DNA from 2 places in the Pseudarthrobacter scleromae genome. Region 2 is predicted to be linked to the other one. Evidence: riboswitches for the same ligand, from Rfam matches in the RefSeq annotation. Region 2 holds a riboswitch; the other holds the start of a gene.
What was found. A riboswitch is a leader RNA that binds a small molecule or an ion and turns the genes downstream of it on or off. The one in region 2 is predicted to bind glycine.

Region 1 (7,903 bases), on a different contig from region 2:
CTTGGCTTCGGCGGCAGCAACGATTCCGGCAGCCTTGCCCGGTACGGAGACTGTGACGGTGTCGAAGAAGCTGGTGTGCAGCACTTCGAGGCCTGCGGCCTTGAGGGACGCAGCCAGGGTCCTGGCATGGGTGTGGGCGGACTGCGCAATCGCCTTCAAGCCCTCCGGGCCGTGGTACACGGCGTACATCGAAGCCACAATGGCGAGCAGCGCCTGCGCGGTGCAGATGTTGGACGTGGCCTTTTCGCGGCGGATGTGCTGCTCGCGGGTCTGCAGGGCCAGGCGGTAGGCGGGAACGCCGGCGTTGTCCTTGGAGACGCCCACCAGGCGGCCGGGCATCGAGCGTTCGAGGCCCTTCTGGACTGCCATGTAGGCCGCGTGCGGGCCGCCGTAGAACAGCGGGACGCCGAAGCGCTGGGCGGAGCCCACGGCGATGTCCGCGCCCTGCTCGCCGGGAGGCGTGATGAGGGTGAGGGCCAGCAGGTCGGCTGCCACGGTCACCAGGGCGCCGCGCTCCTTGGCCTTGCCGATCACCGCGGAGTGGTCGAAGACCCGGCCGGAAGCACCAGGCTGCTGCAGGACAATCCCGTTGATGGCTCCGTCCGGCAGTCCTTGGGAAAGGTCCGCCACCTCAACCTCGAAGCCGAGCGCTTCGGCGCGGCCCTTCACAATGGCGATGGTCTGCGGCAGGCAGTCTGCGTCCAGCACGGTCTTGCCGTCACGGGCATCTGCATTCTGGCCTGTGGCCTTGTTCGCCCGGCGCATCATCAGCACGGCCTCGGCCACGGCGGTGGCTTCGTCCAGCAGGGAGGCGTTGGCGATGGGCAGGCCCACCAGGTCCTGCACCATGGTCTGGAAGTTCAGCAGCGCCTCGAGCCGGCCCTGGGAAATCTCCGGCTGGTAGGGCGTGTAGGCGGTGTACCAGGCCGGTCCCTCGAGGATGTTGCGGCGGATCACCGGCGGCGTAACGGTGTCGTAGTAGCCCTGGCCGATCATCTGCACGGCGGTCTTGTTCTTGGCGGCCAGCCTGCGGAGCTCAGCGAGGGCCTCCACCTCGCTCAGCGCGCCTGCCAGTTCCAGCGGAGAGTCCTGCCGGATGTCCTTGGGGACGGCGGTATCTACCAGTGCGTCCACGGTGTCGTATCCCACGGCCTTGAGCATGGTGTCGACGTCGGACTGGCGCCTTGCGCCGATGTGCCGGTCAACGAAGGCTGCGGCAGCGGGTTCGGCAGAAGCATGGGTGGCGGTTGCCGGGGTGGCGGAGGCCGAAGATACAGTCACGAGGAACTCCATAAATAGGGCGGCGCAGGGTACGCCACATCGATTCGTGTCCCTCCCCGCTCTGTAGTGGACCTGAGAGTTTCCGCGTGGCCTGCCTGGGCTGGCCGCGCTTGCACCGTCGGTGAGTACAGCTGCCTGGATCTCCGGGACCGGATCTCCGAGCCGGCAGCCTGCTGCTTTCCAGAGTTGCCTCGCCGCGGCGGTACATGGGCCTGTGAGATTCCTGGGGAGGTATTGCTCCTACGGCGCCTGCTTGTACCTTCTGGCAGAACTCTCCCGCCGCAGATCAAAGGCTATTAATTTGTAGTGTTTGTGGTTGCCGGTGACGGCCCACACATGGAGCAATTCTCCTACGCTGCGGGCCCGCGGGCAAATGCCGGTCAGCCCCTCAGCCGCTCCACTGCCGCCAGGAGTTCCTCCACGTCTTCCCGCCTGTTCCCGGGGTTACCGGACGGCCCGCTCTCCCACATGGCATTGAAGTACAGCCCATCCCCCATGTACAGCACCGCCTTGGCCATTGCCGTACCCACGTCCTTCCCGATGAGGTCCAGCCACTGCTGCTGGATCGCGGCGAAGCGGCGCCGTGCCTCCTCATGTGCCACTTCCGCCAGGCGGGTGGCAGCAACAAAGGAGCGGTCCATGGGGGTGTCGGACCAGAGGGATGACCGGATGAAGTACGCGGCGGCGCCTTCCTTCGCGGCCGCCATCGCGGCGAGATCCTCCCCTGCCAGCCGGTCCAGCCGCTCGAGGGTGGCCGTGATCAGTGCTTCCTTGTTGGGGAAGTGGTAGAGCAGGCCGCCCTTGGAGACTCCGGCCCGCCTGGCGACCGCATCGAGGGTGGCCGCCCGCTCCCCCACGTCGATAAGGAGCTCTTCAAAAGCATCGAGGACTGCATCTCGCGCGACGGGTTTCCTGGCCATGGTTCCCATCATGCACGGTCGGGATTCGATTTCTTAACTATACCGTCCAGACGGTACAGTTAAGTTCATGACACCGCCCGCCGCCTCCCAGCCCAAGAGCTTCCACCCCGCTCCGTCCAATCTGCCCGCAGGCAACCGCTTCCGGGGAGGCCGGCGGGACTGGCTGGCGCTGGCGCTACTGATGTTCCCAGTCCTGCTGGTGGCCGTGGACAACACGGCACTGACGTTTGCACTGCCGGCCATCGCGAGCGCCCTGGACACCTCGGGAGTTCAGCTCCTCTGGGTGGTGGACGCCTACCCGCTGGTGCTGGCGGGGCTCCTGGTTGCCATGGGGAGCCTGGGCGACAGAGTCGGACGCCGGCGGCTGCTGATCATCGGCAGCATTGGCTTCGCGGCGGTATCAGCAGCCACCGCCTTTGCCCCCAGCGCCGGCTGGCTTATCGCAGGCAGGGCCGCGCTGGGCTTCTTTGGTGCCATGCTGATGCCCTCCACGCTGTCGCTGATCCGGAACATCTTTCCGGACCCCAACCGGCGGCGGCTGGCCATCGCGGTCTGGGCCGCAGGGTTCTCGGGCGGCGCCGCACTGGGGCCGATCTTTGGCGGCTGGCTGGTGGAACAATTCTGGTGGGGAGCAGTGCTTCTGGTCGCAGTGCCCATCATGCTCCCCCTCCTGGTCCTGGGCCCCGCCTTCATTCCGGAATCCCGGGACCCGTCCCCGGGGAAGGTGGACGCGCCCAGCATCCTGCTCTCGCTGCTCACCATGGCCCCGGTGGTCTATGGGATCAAGGAGTTCGCCACTGAAGGACCAGGCGCCGCGGCGCTGGGGACCATGGCGTTCGGCGTGGCAATGGGTGTTGTGTTTGTCCGCCGCCAGCAGCGCCTGCACAGCCCGCTCCTGGACATTTCCCTGTTCCGGAACAGGGTTTTCAGCATGGCGATCACCGCCAACGTCCTGGCCTTGTTCTCCTTCAACGGGTTCATCCTCTTCCTGGCCCAGCACCTTCAGCTCATCGAGGGCATGTCACCCTCGGCCGCCGGAATGGCGATGATTCCGGCCCTGGTGGCCACCGTTGTTGCGGGGCTCGCCGCGGTGCCGGCCGTGCGGAAGATGCGGCCGGGCTTCGTGGTGGCGGCCGGGCTCGCGATGAGCGCCATGGGGTACAGCCTGGTCACCTTTGGCAGCCACACGGGGGGTCCCTCACTGCTACTGGCCGCACTGCTGATCCTCGCGCTGGGCGTGGGAACTGCCGAAACAATCTCCAACGACCTCATCCTGGGAAGTGCGCCCCCGGAAAAATCAGGCGCAGCAGCAGCGGTCTCCGAGACGGGCTACGAGGTGGGCGCACTGCTGGGAACCGCGGTATTGGGCTCCATTCTTACGGCCTCGTACCAGCACAACCTGCGGCTGCCGGCGGGCATCACCGAAGGCGCCCCCACCGCGGGAACCGCGCAGGCCGGCGAGACCCTCGCCGGCGCCATGGAGCTGGCGGCCAGGCTGCCGCAGCCCCTTGCAGACGCCGTGCGCCTGGCCGCGGCAGCCGCGTTCGATTCGGGAGTGCACATCACCGCAGGAATTGGGCTGGTACTGATGGCGACGGCGGCAGTCCTCGCCGCCGTCGTGCTTCGGAAAGTGCCCAAGGCGGACAGCTGAAAGGTGCCCTGCCCACCACGTCCCGGGACAGCAAAAGGCGCCCGCAGCCGGAGGATTCCACCTCCGGCTGCGGGCGCCCTGCACTCCGCTTCGCTGCGGACGCTGCTACTTTGCGTCCGGCGCCGTAACGCTGGCGGTAGGCTTCATGTTTTCCGCGTTGACCATCCAGGCATACTGCTCCAGCTTGGCGATGAACTCGTGCAGAAGGTCCGCAGTGGTGGGATCCTCTTCATCCACTTCATCGTGAACCTTGCGCATGGTGCCAACGGCAGCCTCAAGGGCAGCGACGATGCGTTCGATCGCGTCCTTGGTGCTGATCAGGCCTTCAGGGAACTGGGCCAGGCTCGTGGACCCGGACACGGTGGAGCTGCGGCCGTCCGGCAGCGCGTGCAGTGCCCGCATCCGCTCGGCAGTGTCATCAGCGAACTGGCGGGCAGCGTCCACGATTTCATCCAACTGCAGGTGCAGGTCGCGGAAGTTGGTTCCCACGATGTTCCAGTGCGCCTGCTTGCCCTGGATGTGCAGTTCGATCAGGTCGGCGAGCACGGCCTGCAGGTTGTTGGTCAGTGTCGGTGAAGCTTTCATGCGTCCTCCTCAAGTGGTCCAGTAGTCCCGACGCTATCAGCACCGCAGCGCGCTGGGGACGGTCGGCGGAGGATTTCTCAGTGAGCTTACTAATTTGTGAAACACGGACATAAACGAACGGCATTCATATTTCCCCTTGCGTCCTGCGTCACATCCACTCATACTAAATGAACGCCATTCATATAGTGACCGTTGTCTCAACATCTTCCAGAAAGTGGTGCCATGACCGAGACCATCCGCACCAGAACATCCCCTGCCGGTTCCGGGCCGCACTCCCCGGGGACGTCCGGCATCAGCCCCAAAGGACTGAAGGGCGGGCAGCTGGGCCTGCTCGCCGTCGTGGTCCTGGGCATATCAACCATTGCCCCCGCCTACACCCTCACCAGCGCCCTGGGTCCCACGGTCAACGAAGCCGGGCTCCAGCTGCCTGTCATCTTCCTGATCGGGTTCATCCCCATGATCCTGGTCTCCCTGGCCTACCGGGAACTCAATGCCGATTCCCCGGACAGCGGCACCACTTTCACCTGGGTCACCAAGGCCTTCGGCCCCTGGGTGGGATGGATGGGAGGCTGGGGCCTGCTGGCCGCGAACATCATTGTGCTCTCCAACCTCGCGGGAGTCGCCGTCGACTTCTTTTACCTCTTCCTTTCACAGCTGACCGGCTCACCCGAACTTGCTGAGCTGTCAGCAAACAAGGCACTGAACGTGCTGACCTGCTTTGTGTTCGTGGCCCTGGCGGTCTGGGTCAGCTACCGGGGACTCCACACCACCAAGCTGGTCCAGTACAGCCTGGTGGGATTCCAGTTGCTGGTCCTGGGGCTGTTTGTCGGCATGGCCTTTGCCAACTGGTCCTCGTCTGAAACCGCCATCCCGTTCAGCTGGGAATGGTTCGACGTCACCAGGATCGAGACTTTTGGGCAGATCGCCGCCGGCATCTCGCTCTCCATCTTTGTCTACTGGGGCTGGGACGTCTGCCTGACGGTCAATGAGGAAACGTCCAACGGCCGGAAGACCTCCGGGCTGGCCGGTACCCTCACCGCCCTCATTGTCCTGGCGATCTACCTGCTGGTGAGCATCGCCACCATGATGTTCGCCGGCGTCGGGGATACCGGCAACGGCCTGAACAATACCGAGATCCACGAGAACATCTTCACCGCCCTGGCCTCCCCCATCATGGGTCCGTTCGCCATCCTCATGTCCCTTGCCGTGCTGTCCAGCTCGGCTGCTTCCCTGCAGTCCACGTTCATGTCCCCCTCCAGGAGCATGCTGGCCATGGGGTTCTACGGCGCCCTGCCCGCACCGTTCGGCCGCGTCAGCAGGAAGTTCGCGACGCCGGGCTTCGCCACCGTTGCCGCCGGCATCATGTCTGCGGGCTTCTACGCGGTAATGCATGTGCTCAGCGAGAACGTCCTCAACGACACCATCCTGGCGCTCGGACTGATGATCTGCTTCTACTACGGACTGACGGCACTGGCCTGCGCCTGGTACTTCCGCCACAGCGTCTTCGACAGCCTGCGGCACTTCGTTCTCCGGCTGGTGTGCCCGGTGCTGGGCGGGGTCGGGCTGTTCGTAGTGTTCCTGCAGACGGCAGTGGACAGCTGGGCCCCGGAATTCGGCAGCGGCTCGGAAATCTTTGGAGTGGGCCTGGTGTTCGTCCTCGGCGTCGGCATCCTGGCCTCAGGCGCCGCCGTCATGCTCATTATGGCCAGGGTGCGTCCCGGCTTCTTCCGCGGCGAAACCCTCAAGCGGGATACCCCCGCGCTCGTGGTGCCGGAGTAGTCACCCTGGGCCAGCCCAACAGCCCGGGCGCAGGAGAGGTGCCGTTCCCCCGTACCAGGGGGAAGCGGCACCTTTCCGTTTACGGCCACCTGTCACCAGTAGTGCGCCACGTCCACCACCAGGCGGGATCCCGAGCCCGGCCCGTCCAGGGTGAAGACCCGGAACGGAAGGCGGGCGCGGACACCCAGGCCAATGCTGGTGTAGCCCTCGTAGCTCCCGGCCCAGACCATCTGGCGGAAGGTCTGGTAACCGGCCACGTTGGAGAGCTCGGCAGGGTCAGCCGGGTTATAGGTGGAGTTGCCGTTCCCGTCGTAGGCGGGTGCGTTGACTGTCACCTGCAGGCGCCCGTTTCCCCGGACCGGGATGGTGAACCCGGATCCGTCCTGCACTATTTGGGGAACGTACCTCACGGTGTAGCCGGCGGCAGGGCCGTTGAGGTCCACCACCATCCTGTCGAAGCAGTAGTGCTGCCCCGCGCGGACGTTGGTGACGTTGGCGGTGCTCATGTCCCGGTCGGCTTTCGCCAGGGACCCCCAGACGAGCCCGCAATAGGAAGTGGTTGCCGAGGCGGGCCCCGGTGCCACTATTCCCAGCCCGGCGGCCATGAGGATGGCGGCGAGCCAGGTGGAGAACTTTTTCATTGTGGGGCCACCCATGTGTAGAGCGATGTGATAGCTCAAGGGTAGGAGCGTTTCCGGCGCAGATCGAGGCCTGTGGCCGCTTCGCCGCGCAACCGTTAGGCTGCGGTGCCGCGCATCACGCACGCATAAATCCGGGGCGGAAAACGGGCTTTCCTTGGCCCCATACGGGCTGTTTTCGACCTGTGGTTGCGCTGTTCCTGCACCTTGCCGTTACCGGCATAACGACGGCGGCAGGAGACGAAAAAGCGCCGGCCACCTTTGGAGGTCGCCGGCGCAGGAAGTTCGGGAGGAGTCAGCCTTCGCAGTCGCGGCAGTACTTCATGCCGTTCTTTTCGCGGGCAACCTGGGAGCGGTGGCGGACCAGGAAGCAGGATGAGCAGGTGAATTCATCAGACTGCTCTGGAACAACAATGACCGTCAGTTCCTCGTTGGAAAGATCCGCGCCGGGCAGGTCTATGCCTTCGGCGGTGTCGTTCTCATCGACGTCAATGACTGCGGTCTGCGCGTTGCCGCCACGCGACGCCTGGAGGGCCTCCAGCGAGTCGGCCGGAGTTTCTTCTTCCTGCTTGCGTGGGGCATCGTAATCGGTAGCCATAGCGTTTCACTTTCGTTGCTGCGCAGCGCCATTTCAGGCACCTCAGTGCAGCAGTTTAGGGCATGATCCCGCTACCGGCGCAATAGTGTGCTCAACCGGACACTCCGCTGCCCTGGACCACGGATTCATTGTGGCTCCGCCTGGCGTGTTCTCCCCCGACCGCCACTCCGCTCAGGGCCGGCAGCCATCCCCACCGGGTGGCATCAGCCATGGCATCGGCTGCCTGCTGGCCGGATTCGTAGGTAAACGTGTCAAAGAGCCACGTGCGGAACCGGTCGGGAATGTTTGCGATCATGCCTGAAAGCTACGCAGCGATTGTTGTGGGCGCGTTTCGTCGCGGTCTCGCCGGCGTTAATCCATAACGATTTCCCTGCCTCGCTTCCTCGCTGGAAAGCAGGGCGGCGCCGTACGGGCACGATGACATCAGGGACGCGGCTTAGCTGCTCGAACT
Region 2 (7,903 bases):
GCGGCCTTGTTTGCATCACCGGGCATGAAGGGTGCCAGGTGTGCCTTGGCAGCAACGGGTCCGACGCCGGGTCCGCCGCCGCCGTGCGGGATGCAGAAGGTCTTGTGCAGGTTCAGGTGCGAGACGTCGCCGCCGAACTTGCCCGGCTGCGCCAGGCCCACAAGAGCGTTGAGGTTTGCACCGTCAACGTACACCTGTCCCCCGGCGGCGTGGACCGCGTGGCAGACCTCACGGACATCGGAGTCGTACACGCCGTGGGTGGACGGGTAGGTGATCATGATGGCCGAGAGGACGTCCTTGTGGGCCTCGATCTTGGCTTCCAGGTCGGCGTGGTCGATCGTGCCGTCCGCAGCGGTGGCAACCACCACCACCTTCATGCCGGCCAGGACGGCGGACGCGGCGTTGGTGCCGTGCGCCGAGGCCGGGATGAGGCAGACGTTGCGCTGCTGGTCCCCGCGGGAGTGGTGGTAGCCGCGGATCGCCAGCAGCCCGGCGAGCTCGCCCTGGGACCCGGCGTTCGGCTGGATGGACACCTGGTCGTACCCGGTGATCTCGGCGAGGTCGGCTTCCAGCCCGGAAATCAGTTCGCGCCAGCCCTCAGTCTGGGAGTCCGGGGCGAACGGGTGGATGGAGGCAAACTCGGGCCAGGAAATGGCTTCCATCTCGGCCGTGGCGTTCAGCTTCATGGTGCAGGAACCCAACGGGATCATGGTGCGGTCCAGCGCCAGGTCCCGGTCGGAGAGGCGGCGGATGTAACGGAGCAGCTGGGTTTCGGAGCGGTGGGTGTTGAACACCGGGTGCTGCAGGTAGGTGGAGGTACGCAGCACCGATTCGGGCAGTTCAAAGCCCTGGCCGGACACCACCGGACCGGCGCCGAAGGCGACGGCCACCGCGGAGAGGACCTCCGGCGTCGTGGTTTCATCGACGGACACGCCAACCGTGTCCGCGTCGATGAGGCGCAGGTTGATGCCGCGGGCTTCGGCGGCGGTGATGACCTTGGCGGCCTTGCCGGGCACGCGGACGGTGATCGTGTCAAAGAAGGTCTCGGACGCCAGCTCGCGGCCCGCATGCTTCAGCGTGGCGGCCAGGGCGCGGGCGTTGTTGTGGACGGTTTCGGCGATCGCCTTCAGCCCGTCGGGGCCGTGGTACACGGCGTAGAAGGAGGAGACGATGGCCAGCAGTGCCTGCGCGGTGCAGATGTTGGACGTGGCCTTCTCGCGGCGGATGTGCTGCTCGCGGGTCTGCAGGGCCAGGCGGTAGGCGGGGACGCCGGCGTTGTCCTTGGAGACGCCGACGATGCGGCCGGGGAGGGTGCGTTCCATGCCGTCGCGGACGGCCATGTAGGCGGCGTGCGGTCCCCCAAAGAACAACGGCACGCCAAAGCGCTGGGTGGAGCCGACGGCGATGTCCGCACCCTGCTCGCCGGGAGGGGTGATGAGGGTGAGGGCCAGCAGGTCGGCGGCGACCGTGACCAGCGCACCGCGTTCCTTGGCCTCGGCGATGACGGCGGACTGGTCCCAGACCCGGCCGGAGACGCCGGGCTGCTGCAGGACCACGCCGTTGATGTCGCCGTTTGGAAGTCCGTTGGTGAGGTCGGCGACCTCCACCTCGAAGCCGAGGGCCTCGGCGCGGCCCAGGACGATGGCGATGGTCTGCGGGAGGAGGTCGGCGTCCAGGACAGTCTTGCCGTCCTTCACGGTCTTGTTCTTATTGGCGCGGCGCATCAGCAGCACGGCCTCGGCCACGGCCGTGGCTTCGTCGAGGAGGGAGGCGTTGGCCACCGGGAGCGCGGTGAGGTCCTGGACCATGGTCTGGAAGTTGAGCAGCGCCTCAAGCCGGCCCTGGGAAATCTCGGGCTGGTACGGGGTGTAGGCGGTGTACCAGGCGGGGGCTTCAAGGATGTTGCGGCGGATCACCGGCGGGGTCACGGTGTCGTAGTAGCCCTGGCCGATCATCTGCACGGCCATCTTGTTCTTGCCGGCGAGCTTGCGGAGCTCGGCGAGGACCTGGACTTCGCTCAGGGCGCCCTCAAGGGTGAGCGGCTTGTCCTGTCGGATCGAGTCGGGGACCGCGCTGTCCACCAGGCCATCGAGGCTGTCGTAACCGACGGCCTTGAGCATGGTGTCAATGTCCGACTGGCGGCGAGCGCCGATATGGCGGTCTGCGAAGGTGGTTGGGGACGAGTGAACCGTCATGAGGGGAACTCCATAATTCAGGTGGCGCCTTAGCACCACGTTGATTCGGGTTCCTCCCCGCTCTGTATTGGACCTGAGAGTTTTGCGTTGCCCTGCTGTTCAGCGGGACGCCACTTGCACCGTCGGTGAGCCCGGTTGCCCGGACTGCTTTCCAGAGTTGCCTTGCCGCGGCGGTACGTGGGCCTGAGAGATTCCTGGGGAGGATTTGCTCCTACGGCGCCTGCTGAACGTACCGGCAGGACTCTCCCGCCGCAGATCATAAGCATGTGCCACTGGTGGGTGACACGACTCACAGGATACCAAGATGCGCGCCGGGATCCAAACTTCGGGACCCGCAGAGGCGGGACGACGACGGCGGGAGGCGCCGCCGTCGTCCGCTTGGGCTTAGAACTGGCCAGGAGTTTTTGGTGCAGCTTTCCTGCCGGTTCGGTAGCCCGCCCAAAAGGCGAGCAGCAGCAGGCCAACGACGGCGATTGCCAGGCCCGCCTGCGTCCCAGGGCTGAGGAACGCCATCCCGGTGCCGGAGAAAGGCTGGTTGCTCAGCGGCGCGTAGGCGAACCAGCCGATATAGGTGTTCCTGTTGAGCCAGGCCACCACGCACCCCACCAGCAGGACCACGAGCCCTGCGATCGGCAGGACCACACCCGGCAGCCGGGCCGATTTCCGCGATTCGTGTTCATCAGGTGCGCCTTCGCGCTCGTCAGGTGTGCTGTTGTCCCCCATGCAGGCGAGTCTAGCCGGGCGGCCGGCCAGCAGGCCCTCACTTCAGGTGGGCGCCGCCTGAAGCAGGCGAACGACGGCGGAACCTCCCGCCGTCGTCCGCTTCCGTTTTATCCTCAGCGCCCCAACAGCTTGGCGATCCATCCAAACCCGGCGCCCGACTGGGTGGCCGATGGCCGAGCCGGCGCGGTGGAACAGGTACAGCGGCGGGACTCCGGGACGTTCTTCATAACCTGGTCCACGTGGTTGCCGCAGCCTGCCCACGTGGCCTTGGAACATTTTTGGCAGGTGGCCACACGGCACATAACAGGTCCTTCGTTGCAGGTTCGTTGACTGACGCACCGATGCGTCATGAGCCCACTATATAATACCCCTAGGGGTATAAGGAAGCCGTCCCGGCCACCGGGGTACCGGCACCGGGCGCCCGGGGGTAACGTGGCGATCAGGCTGACACCCGTTCAAGGAGGAACCCGGCATGGAAGTCATCACGATCGAAACGCCGCAGCTGGGCGACCGAACTTATCTGGTGCACGACGGCGCGGTGGGCGTGGTCATCGATCCCCAGCGGGACACGGACCGGGTGGAAAAGGCGGTCTCGGACGCCGGGGTGAGGATCACGCACGTGGCCGAGACGCACATCCACAACGACTACGTCACCGGCGGGCTGCAGCTCGCCGGTGACCACAACGCCGCCTACCTGGTCAACGCAGCGGACCACGTCCCGTACAGCCGCCAGCCGATCTCGGACGGAGACACGGTGCAGGTGGGACGGATGGTCCTCAAGGCCGTGGCCACGCCGGGGCACACCCATCACCACCTCTCCTACATCGTGACGGACGGTGACCGCCAGGCGGTGTTCTCCGGTGGAAGCCTGCTCTACGGCTCCGTGGGCCGCACCGACCTGGTCAGCGAGGAAGACACCGTGCCGCTCACCCACCACCAGTACAGGTCGGTCCGGCGGCTGGTGGATGAAGCGGGTAAGGACGCCGGGCTCTACCCCACCCACGGCTTCGGCTCCTTCTGCTCGTCGGGCCCGGCCAGCGGGGCGGAATCCTCCACCATCGGCGAGCAGCTGAGCGGGAACCATGCCCTGACGGACCCGGACGAGGACCACTTTGTCCGCGAGCTGATCCACAACCTGACGGCCTATCCGTCCTACTACGCCCACATGGCCCCCATCAACATGGCGGGCCCCACCGCGCCGGATCTGGACCTGCCCGACTCGCTGGACCAGGATGAGCTGGTGTCCCGGCTGGGGCGGGGCGAGTGGGTGGTGGACCTGCGGAACCGGGTGGCCTTCGCCAACACCCACCTGAGCGGCAGCGTCAGCTTCGAGTACGGCGACGGCACGCAGTTCACCGCCTTCCTGGGGTGGGTCCTGCCCTGGGACGAACAGCTGACGCTCGTGGGCGCGCGCCAGGACGTGGAGAACGCCATCCGTGACCTGTCCCGCATCGGCATCGACAAACCGGATGCGGCCATCGGCGCCGGACCTGCGGACCTTGCGCCCGGGGCGGCAACCTCCTCCTACGACAGTGTCGGCTGGCAGGAGGTGCTGCAGAGGCCCAAGGACGATCCCATCCTCGATGTCCGCCGCACCGACGAGTTCGCAAAATCCCATATCCGGGACGCAGTGAACATCCCGCTCCATGAGCTGCTCCGGCGCCTGGACGAGGTCCCCGCCGGACGGCTGTGGGTGCACTGCGGCTCCGGCTACCGCTCCGCCGTGGCTGCGAGCCTCCTTCAGCGCGCCGGCCGCGACGTGGTCCACATCGAGGCCAGCTTCCGCGACGTGAAGAAAGCCGGCCTAACGCTGGCGTGATCCGGCGAGGGTGGGCGGACGACGGCGGCACGTCCCGCCGTCGTCCGCTTGCCTTATGCCCCGCCTACAGGCTTGCGGCCTACAGGGTTGCGGCTTCCTCCTCCGCCAGCCTGATCATGCGGAGTTCATCCTCCACCGCGCGGGACGGCCAGTAGTCCTTGGCCAGCTCGCTGGCCCGGACCCGGTCCGCCTCCGGGAAGAGCTTGCCGAGCAGCCCGGCCGCCTGCATCAGGGCGATCAGCGCTATGGTCCTGGCCTCGGGCGCCGTGGTTCCGGGCCTCGTGGTTCCGGGCTTCGCGGCCCCCGGCCTTGCGGCGTCCGGCCCTGTGCCCTCCGCCGCTCCGCCAACAGCGGCGGCTTCCGGTCCTGTGCCCGCAGCCGCCGCGTCCTCGGCCGCGCCGGTGTCCGGCGGCTGGAGGCCGGACGGCGCAGCCCTGAGTGCCGCCCGGATCTTTTCAAGCAGCGCGGCCTCGGGGGCATGGTCTTTTTCCGGATACCGCGCGGCCCGGAACCGGCCCAGGTGCTTCTCGCCGACGTGTTCCACGATGCCCGCTGACGCCATCTGCTCGTAGATGCGCTGCGTCTGGGCACGGCCTTCCAGCATGGAGACCCAGCGCCTGGCGCTGTGCGGCCGTGACTTGCCGCGGATGAGCTCCAGCTCGTGCTGGAGCTCCGTGTCAGGTGTGGCGCCGGTAGCCCGGACGTGCTTGCCCTGCAGCTCGATGGCGCCGACGAGGTCCAGCTCGGCCAGGATTGCCCCTGCCACTGTGGTTCTGAGTGCGAACACCGGAACTTCGGGTTTGCCGTCTTTGTCATCGGTGGCCAGGAGGAGGAAGGCCTGGGGAAGGCTCAGTTCAACCGTTTGGGGTGTTTCCGCGTTCATGGCACCATGGTGCGCCCGCACGGCGGCACCCGCTACGGCCGAAATACCTGTTTTCTCGCGGATCTGCGGGCTTAAGCTGGTACCGCAACGTCCCTTCCAGCGCCGCGGAGGCCGCCGTGGACACCGAAACCGCCGGGGTGGTTGGCCATGACGTCACCACCATCACCTGCGTCTGCGGGAACACCGTCAGCACGGACGGTCTTATTCAGGCCAACGCGCAGGGCATCCCCGTCCACTCGGGAGATGCCCCTGCCCCGCCGGAGCTGGCGGAGTGGCCCGCGGACGAGGACCTTTACACCCTGTGCCCCTCCTGCGGCCGCGTCTACCGTGACGCCGTCATCGAGGAAACAGGCACCGCGCCCGTCGCTTTCCGGGTCGACGTGAAGGAGGCACCCATTGCGGAGGCCATCCGGGTCCACTGGAACCTCAGCGCTTAAGTGGAGCGAACAAGATAGCCAAGGGGGAAGCGGACGACGGCGGAACCTCCCGCCGTCGTCCGCTTGCGTGTCGCACCCGGAGGGGGTGCCCGCGCCCCGCGATGCTGGCACACTAAGCCAATGAACGAGGCACTCTCCCCCTCCCGCCGTCCCGGCATCCGGGCTGCGATGTTTGTTGATTTCGACAATGTGTTCACAGGCCTGCAGGCCCTGGATCCGCTGGCAGCCAAGCGGTTTGCCGAGGACCCCAAGCATTGGGCGGACGCCTTGTCAGCCGGAGGAGCCGGGGAGGGCACCCGCCGGTTCCTGATCCGCAACTGCTACCTGAACCCGATGGTGTACTCGAAGTACCGGACCTACTGGACCCGGGCCGGTTTCCGCGTGATCGACTGCCCGTCGCTGACCCAGCGGGGCAAGAGCAGCACGGACATCAACCTGGTGCTGGACGCGATGGACGCACTGTCCGGCAGCGGCGGGATCGAGGAGTTCTTCATCGCCTCGGCCGATGCCGACTTCACGTCCCTGATCCAGCGGTTCCGGGCCGCCGACCGGATGACCACCGTGATCGCTGCCGGCGCCGTGGCCTTCGCCTACCGGGAGATGGCGGACCATGTGGTGGAGTCGCACGACTTCGTGGCCATCCTCAACGGCACCACCGTTGAACCCATCCACGCCGTGGCGTCCCCGAAGCAGCCGCAGGCCCCAGCCGCTGCCAAGGCGAAAACCAGGGCCAGCTCCCCTGGCATCCGCGAGGTGCTGGACTTCGTCCGGTCCGCGCCGGGACCGGTGGTGGGCGCGATGGTGGCCCACCGGGCGCTCACGGCCGACCCCTCGCTCAAGACGGACTGGGGCGGCTTCGGGAAGTTCGGGACGTGGGTCTCGCAGATCGGCAAGGACGTGGAGTATTCGGCAGCGCAGGGCGGCTGGGTGTGGGACGCGAAGCGGTTCTCCAGCGAGGACCTTCCCGTGCCGGCGGACCTCCAGCCGGGCGTCGAGGAGCAGGTCACCCGGGTGACGGACGTCCCGGCGCTTTCCGCCGCGCAGTTCCGGCAGATCTTCACGGCCATGGCAGCCCGGCTCCGGGACCAGCCGGCGCTCAACCGCACCGAACTCTCCCGGCAGGTGCGGGACGATTGCGTCAGCGCCGGCCAGCCGGTTTCCCGCAACGCGGTCAGTTTTGTCCTGCAGGGCCTCGCCTACGCCAATTTCCAGCTCAGTGACAAGGCGACGGCGGCGGAACTGGCGGCAGCGTGGACGGCCAACGTGGAGGAACTCTGCCGGGTGGCGCTGCTGGAGTTCGACGCCGGCGAAAAGGCTGCGGTGCGGCGCTGGGCGAGCGGCGGGCTGCTGGAGAACGGACAGGCTTAAGCGGACGACGGCGGTTTCGGCTTCTGGTGGGCTGGGCACCGCGTATGTTCAGCACAGGGACGTTCGGCTCTGGGGCAGTCCCCAGCATGTTGAAAGACTGGCGTGCATGAAGTTCCTCCACAACCCGCCGCGCTTCCTGTTCTTCACCGGCAAAGGCGGGGTGGGCAAGACCTCCGTGGCGTGCGCGTCGGCGCTCTCGCTTGCCCGGGCCGGCCGGAAGGTGCTGCTGGTCAGCACCGACCCCGCGTCCAACATCGGGCAGGTCTTCGGCTTGACCGTTGGAAACACCGTCACCGCAATTCCGGAGGTGCCGGGCCTCTCTGCCCTGGAAATCGACCCGGAACAGGCAGCGGAGGCTTACCGGGAGCGGATCCTCGCCCCCGTCCGGGGAGTCCTGCCGGAGACCGAACTGGCCGGCGTGGCGGAGAGCCTCTCGGGTTCCTGCACCACGGAGGTGGCCTCCTTCGACGAGTTCACC

Region 1: another riboswitch for glycine. It lies ahead of gcvP (aminomethyl-transferring glycine dehydrogenase); the one in region 2 lies ahead of gcvP (aminomethyl-transferring glycine dehydrogenase).

Annotation. Positions count from the first base shown of each region.
Region 1 covers NZ_BMKV01000009.1:12,877-20,779, reverse strand. Annotated here, with positions in the region: gene gcvP (aminomethyl-transferring glycine dehydrogenase) at 1-1,293, opposite strand, end outside; glycine riboswitch at 1,472-1,570, opposite strand; gene IEX33_RS18115 (TetR/AcrR family transcriptional regulator) at 1,662-2,201, opposite strand; gene IEX33_RS18110 (MFS transporter) at 2,269-3,852, shown strand; gene IEX33_RS18105 (Dps family protein) at 3,958-4,437, opposite strand; gene IEX33_RS18100 (APC family permease) at 4,660-6,216, shown strand; gene IEX33_RS18095 (AMIN-like domain-containing (lipo)protein) at 6,309-6,857, opposite strand; gene IEX33_RS18090 (DUF4193 domain-containing protein) at 7,150-7,452, opposite strand; gene IEX33_RS18085 (hypothetical protein) at 7,544-7,747, opposite strand.
Region 2 covers NZ_BMKV01000005.1:418,340-426,242, reverse strand. Annotated here, with positions in the region: gene gcvP (aminomethyl-transferring glycine dehydrogenase) at 1-2,195, opposite strand, end outside; glycine riboswitch at 2,248-2,355, opposite strand; glycine riboswitch at 2,357-2,454, opposite strand; gene IEX33_RS15190 (hypothetical protein) at 2,580-2,918, opposite strand; gene IEX33_RS15185 (MBL fold metallo-hydrolase) at 3,391-4,737, shown strand; gene IEX33_RS15180 (GOLPH3/VPS74 family protein) at 4,817-5,620, opposite strand; gene IEX33_RS15175 (hypothetical protein) at 5,737-6,057, shown strand; gene IEX33_RS15170 (NYN domain-containing protein) at 6,178-7,425, shown strand; gene arsA (arsenical pump-driving ATPase) at 7,532-7,903, shown strand, end outside.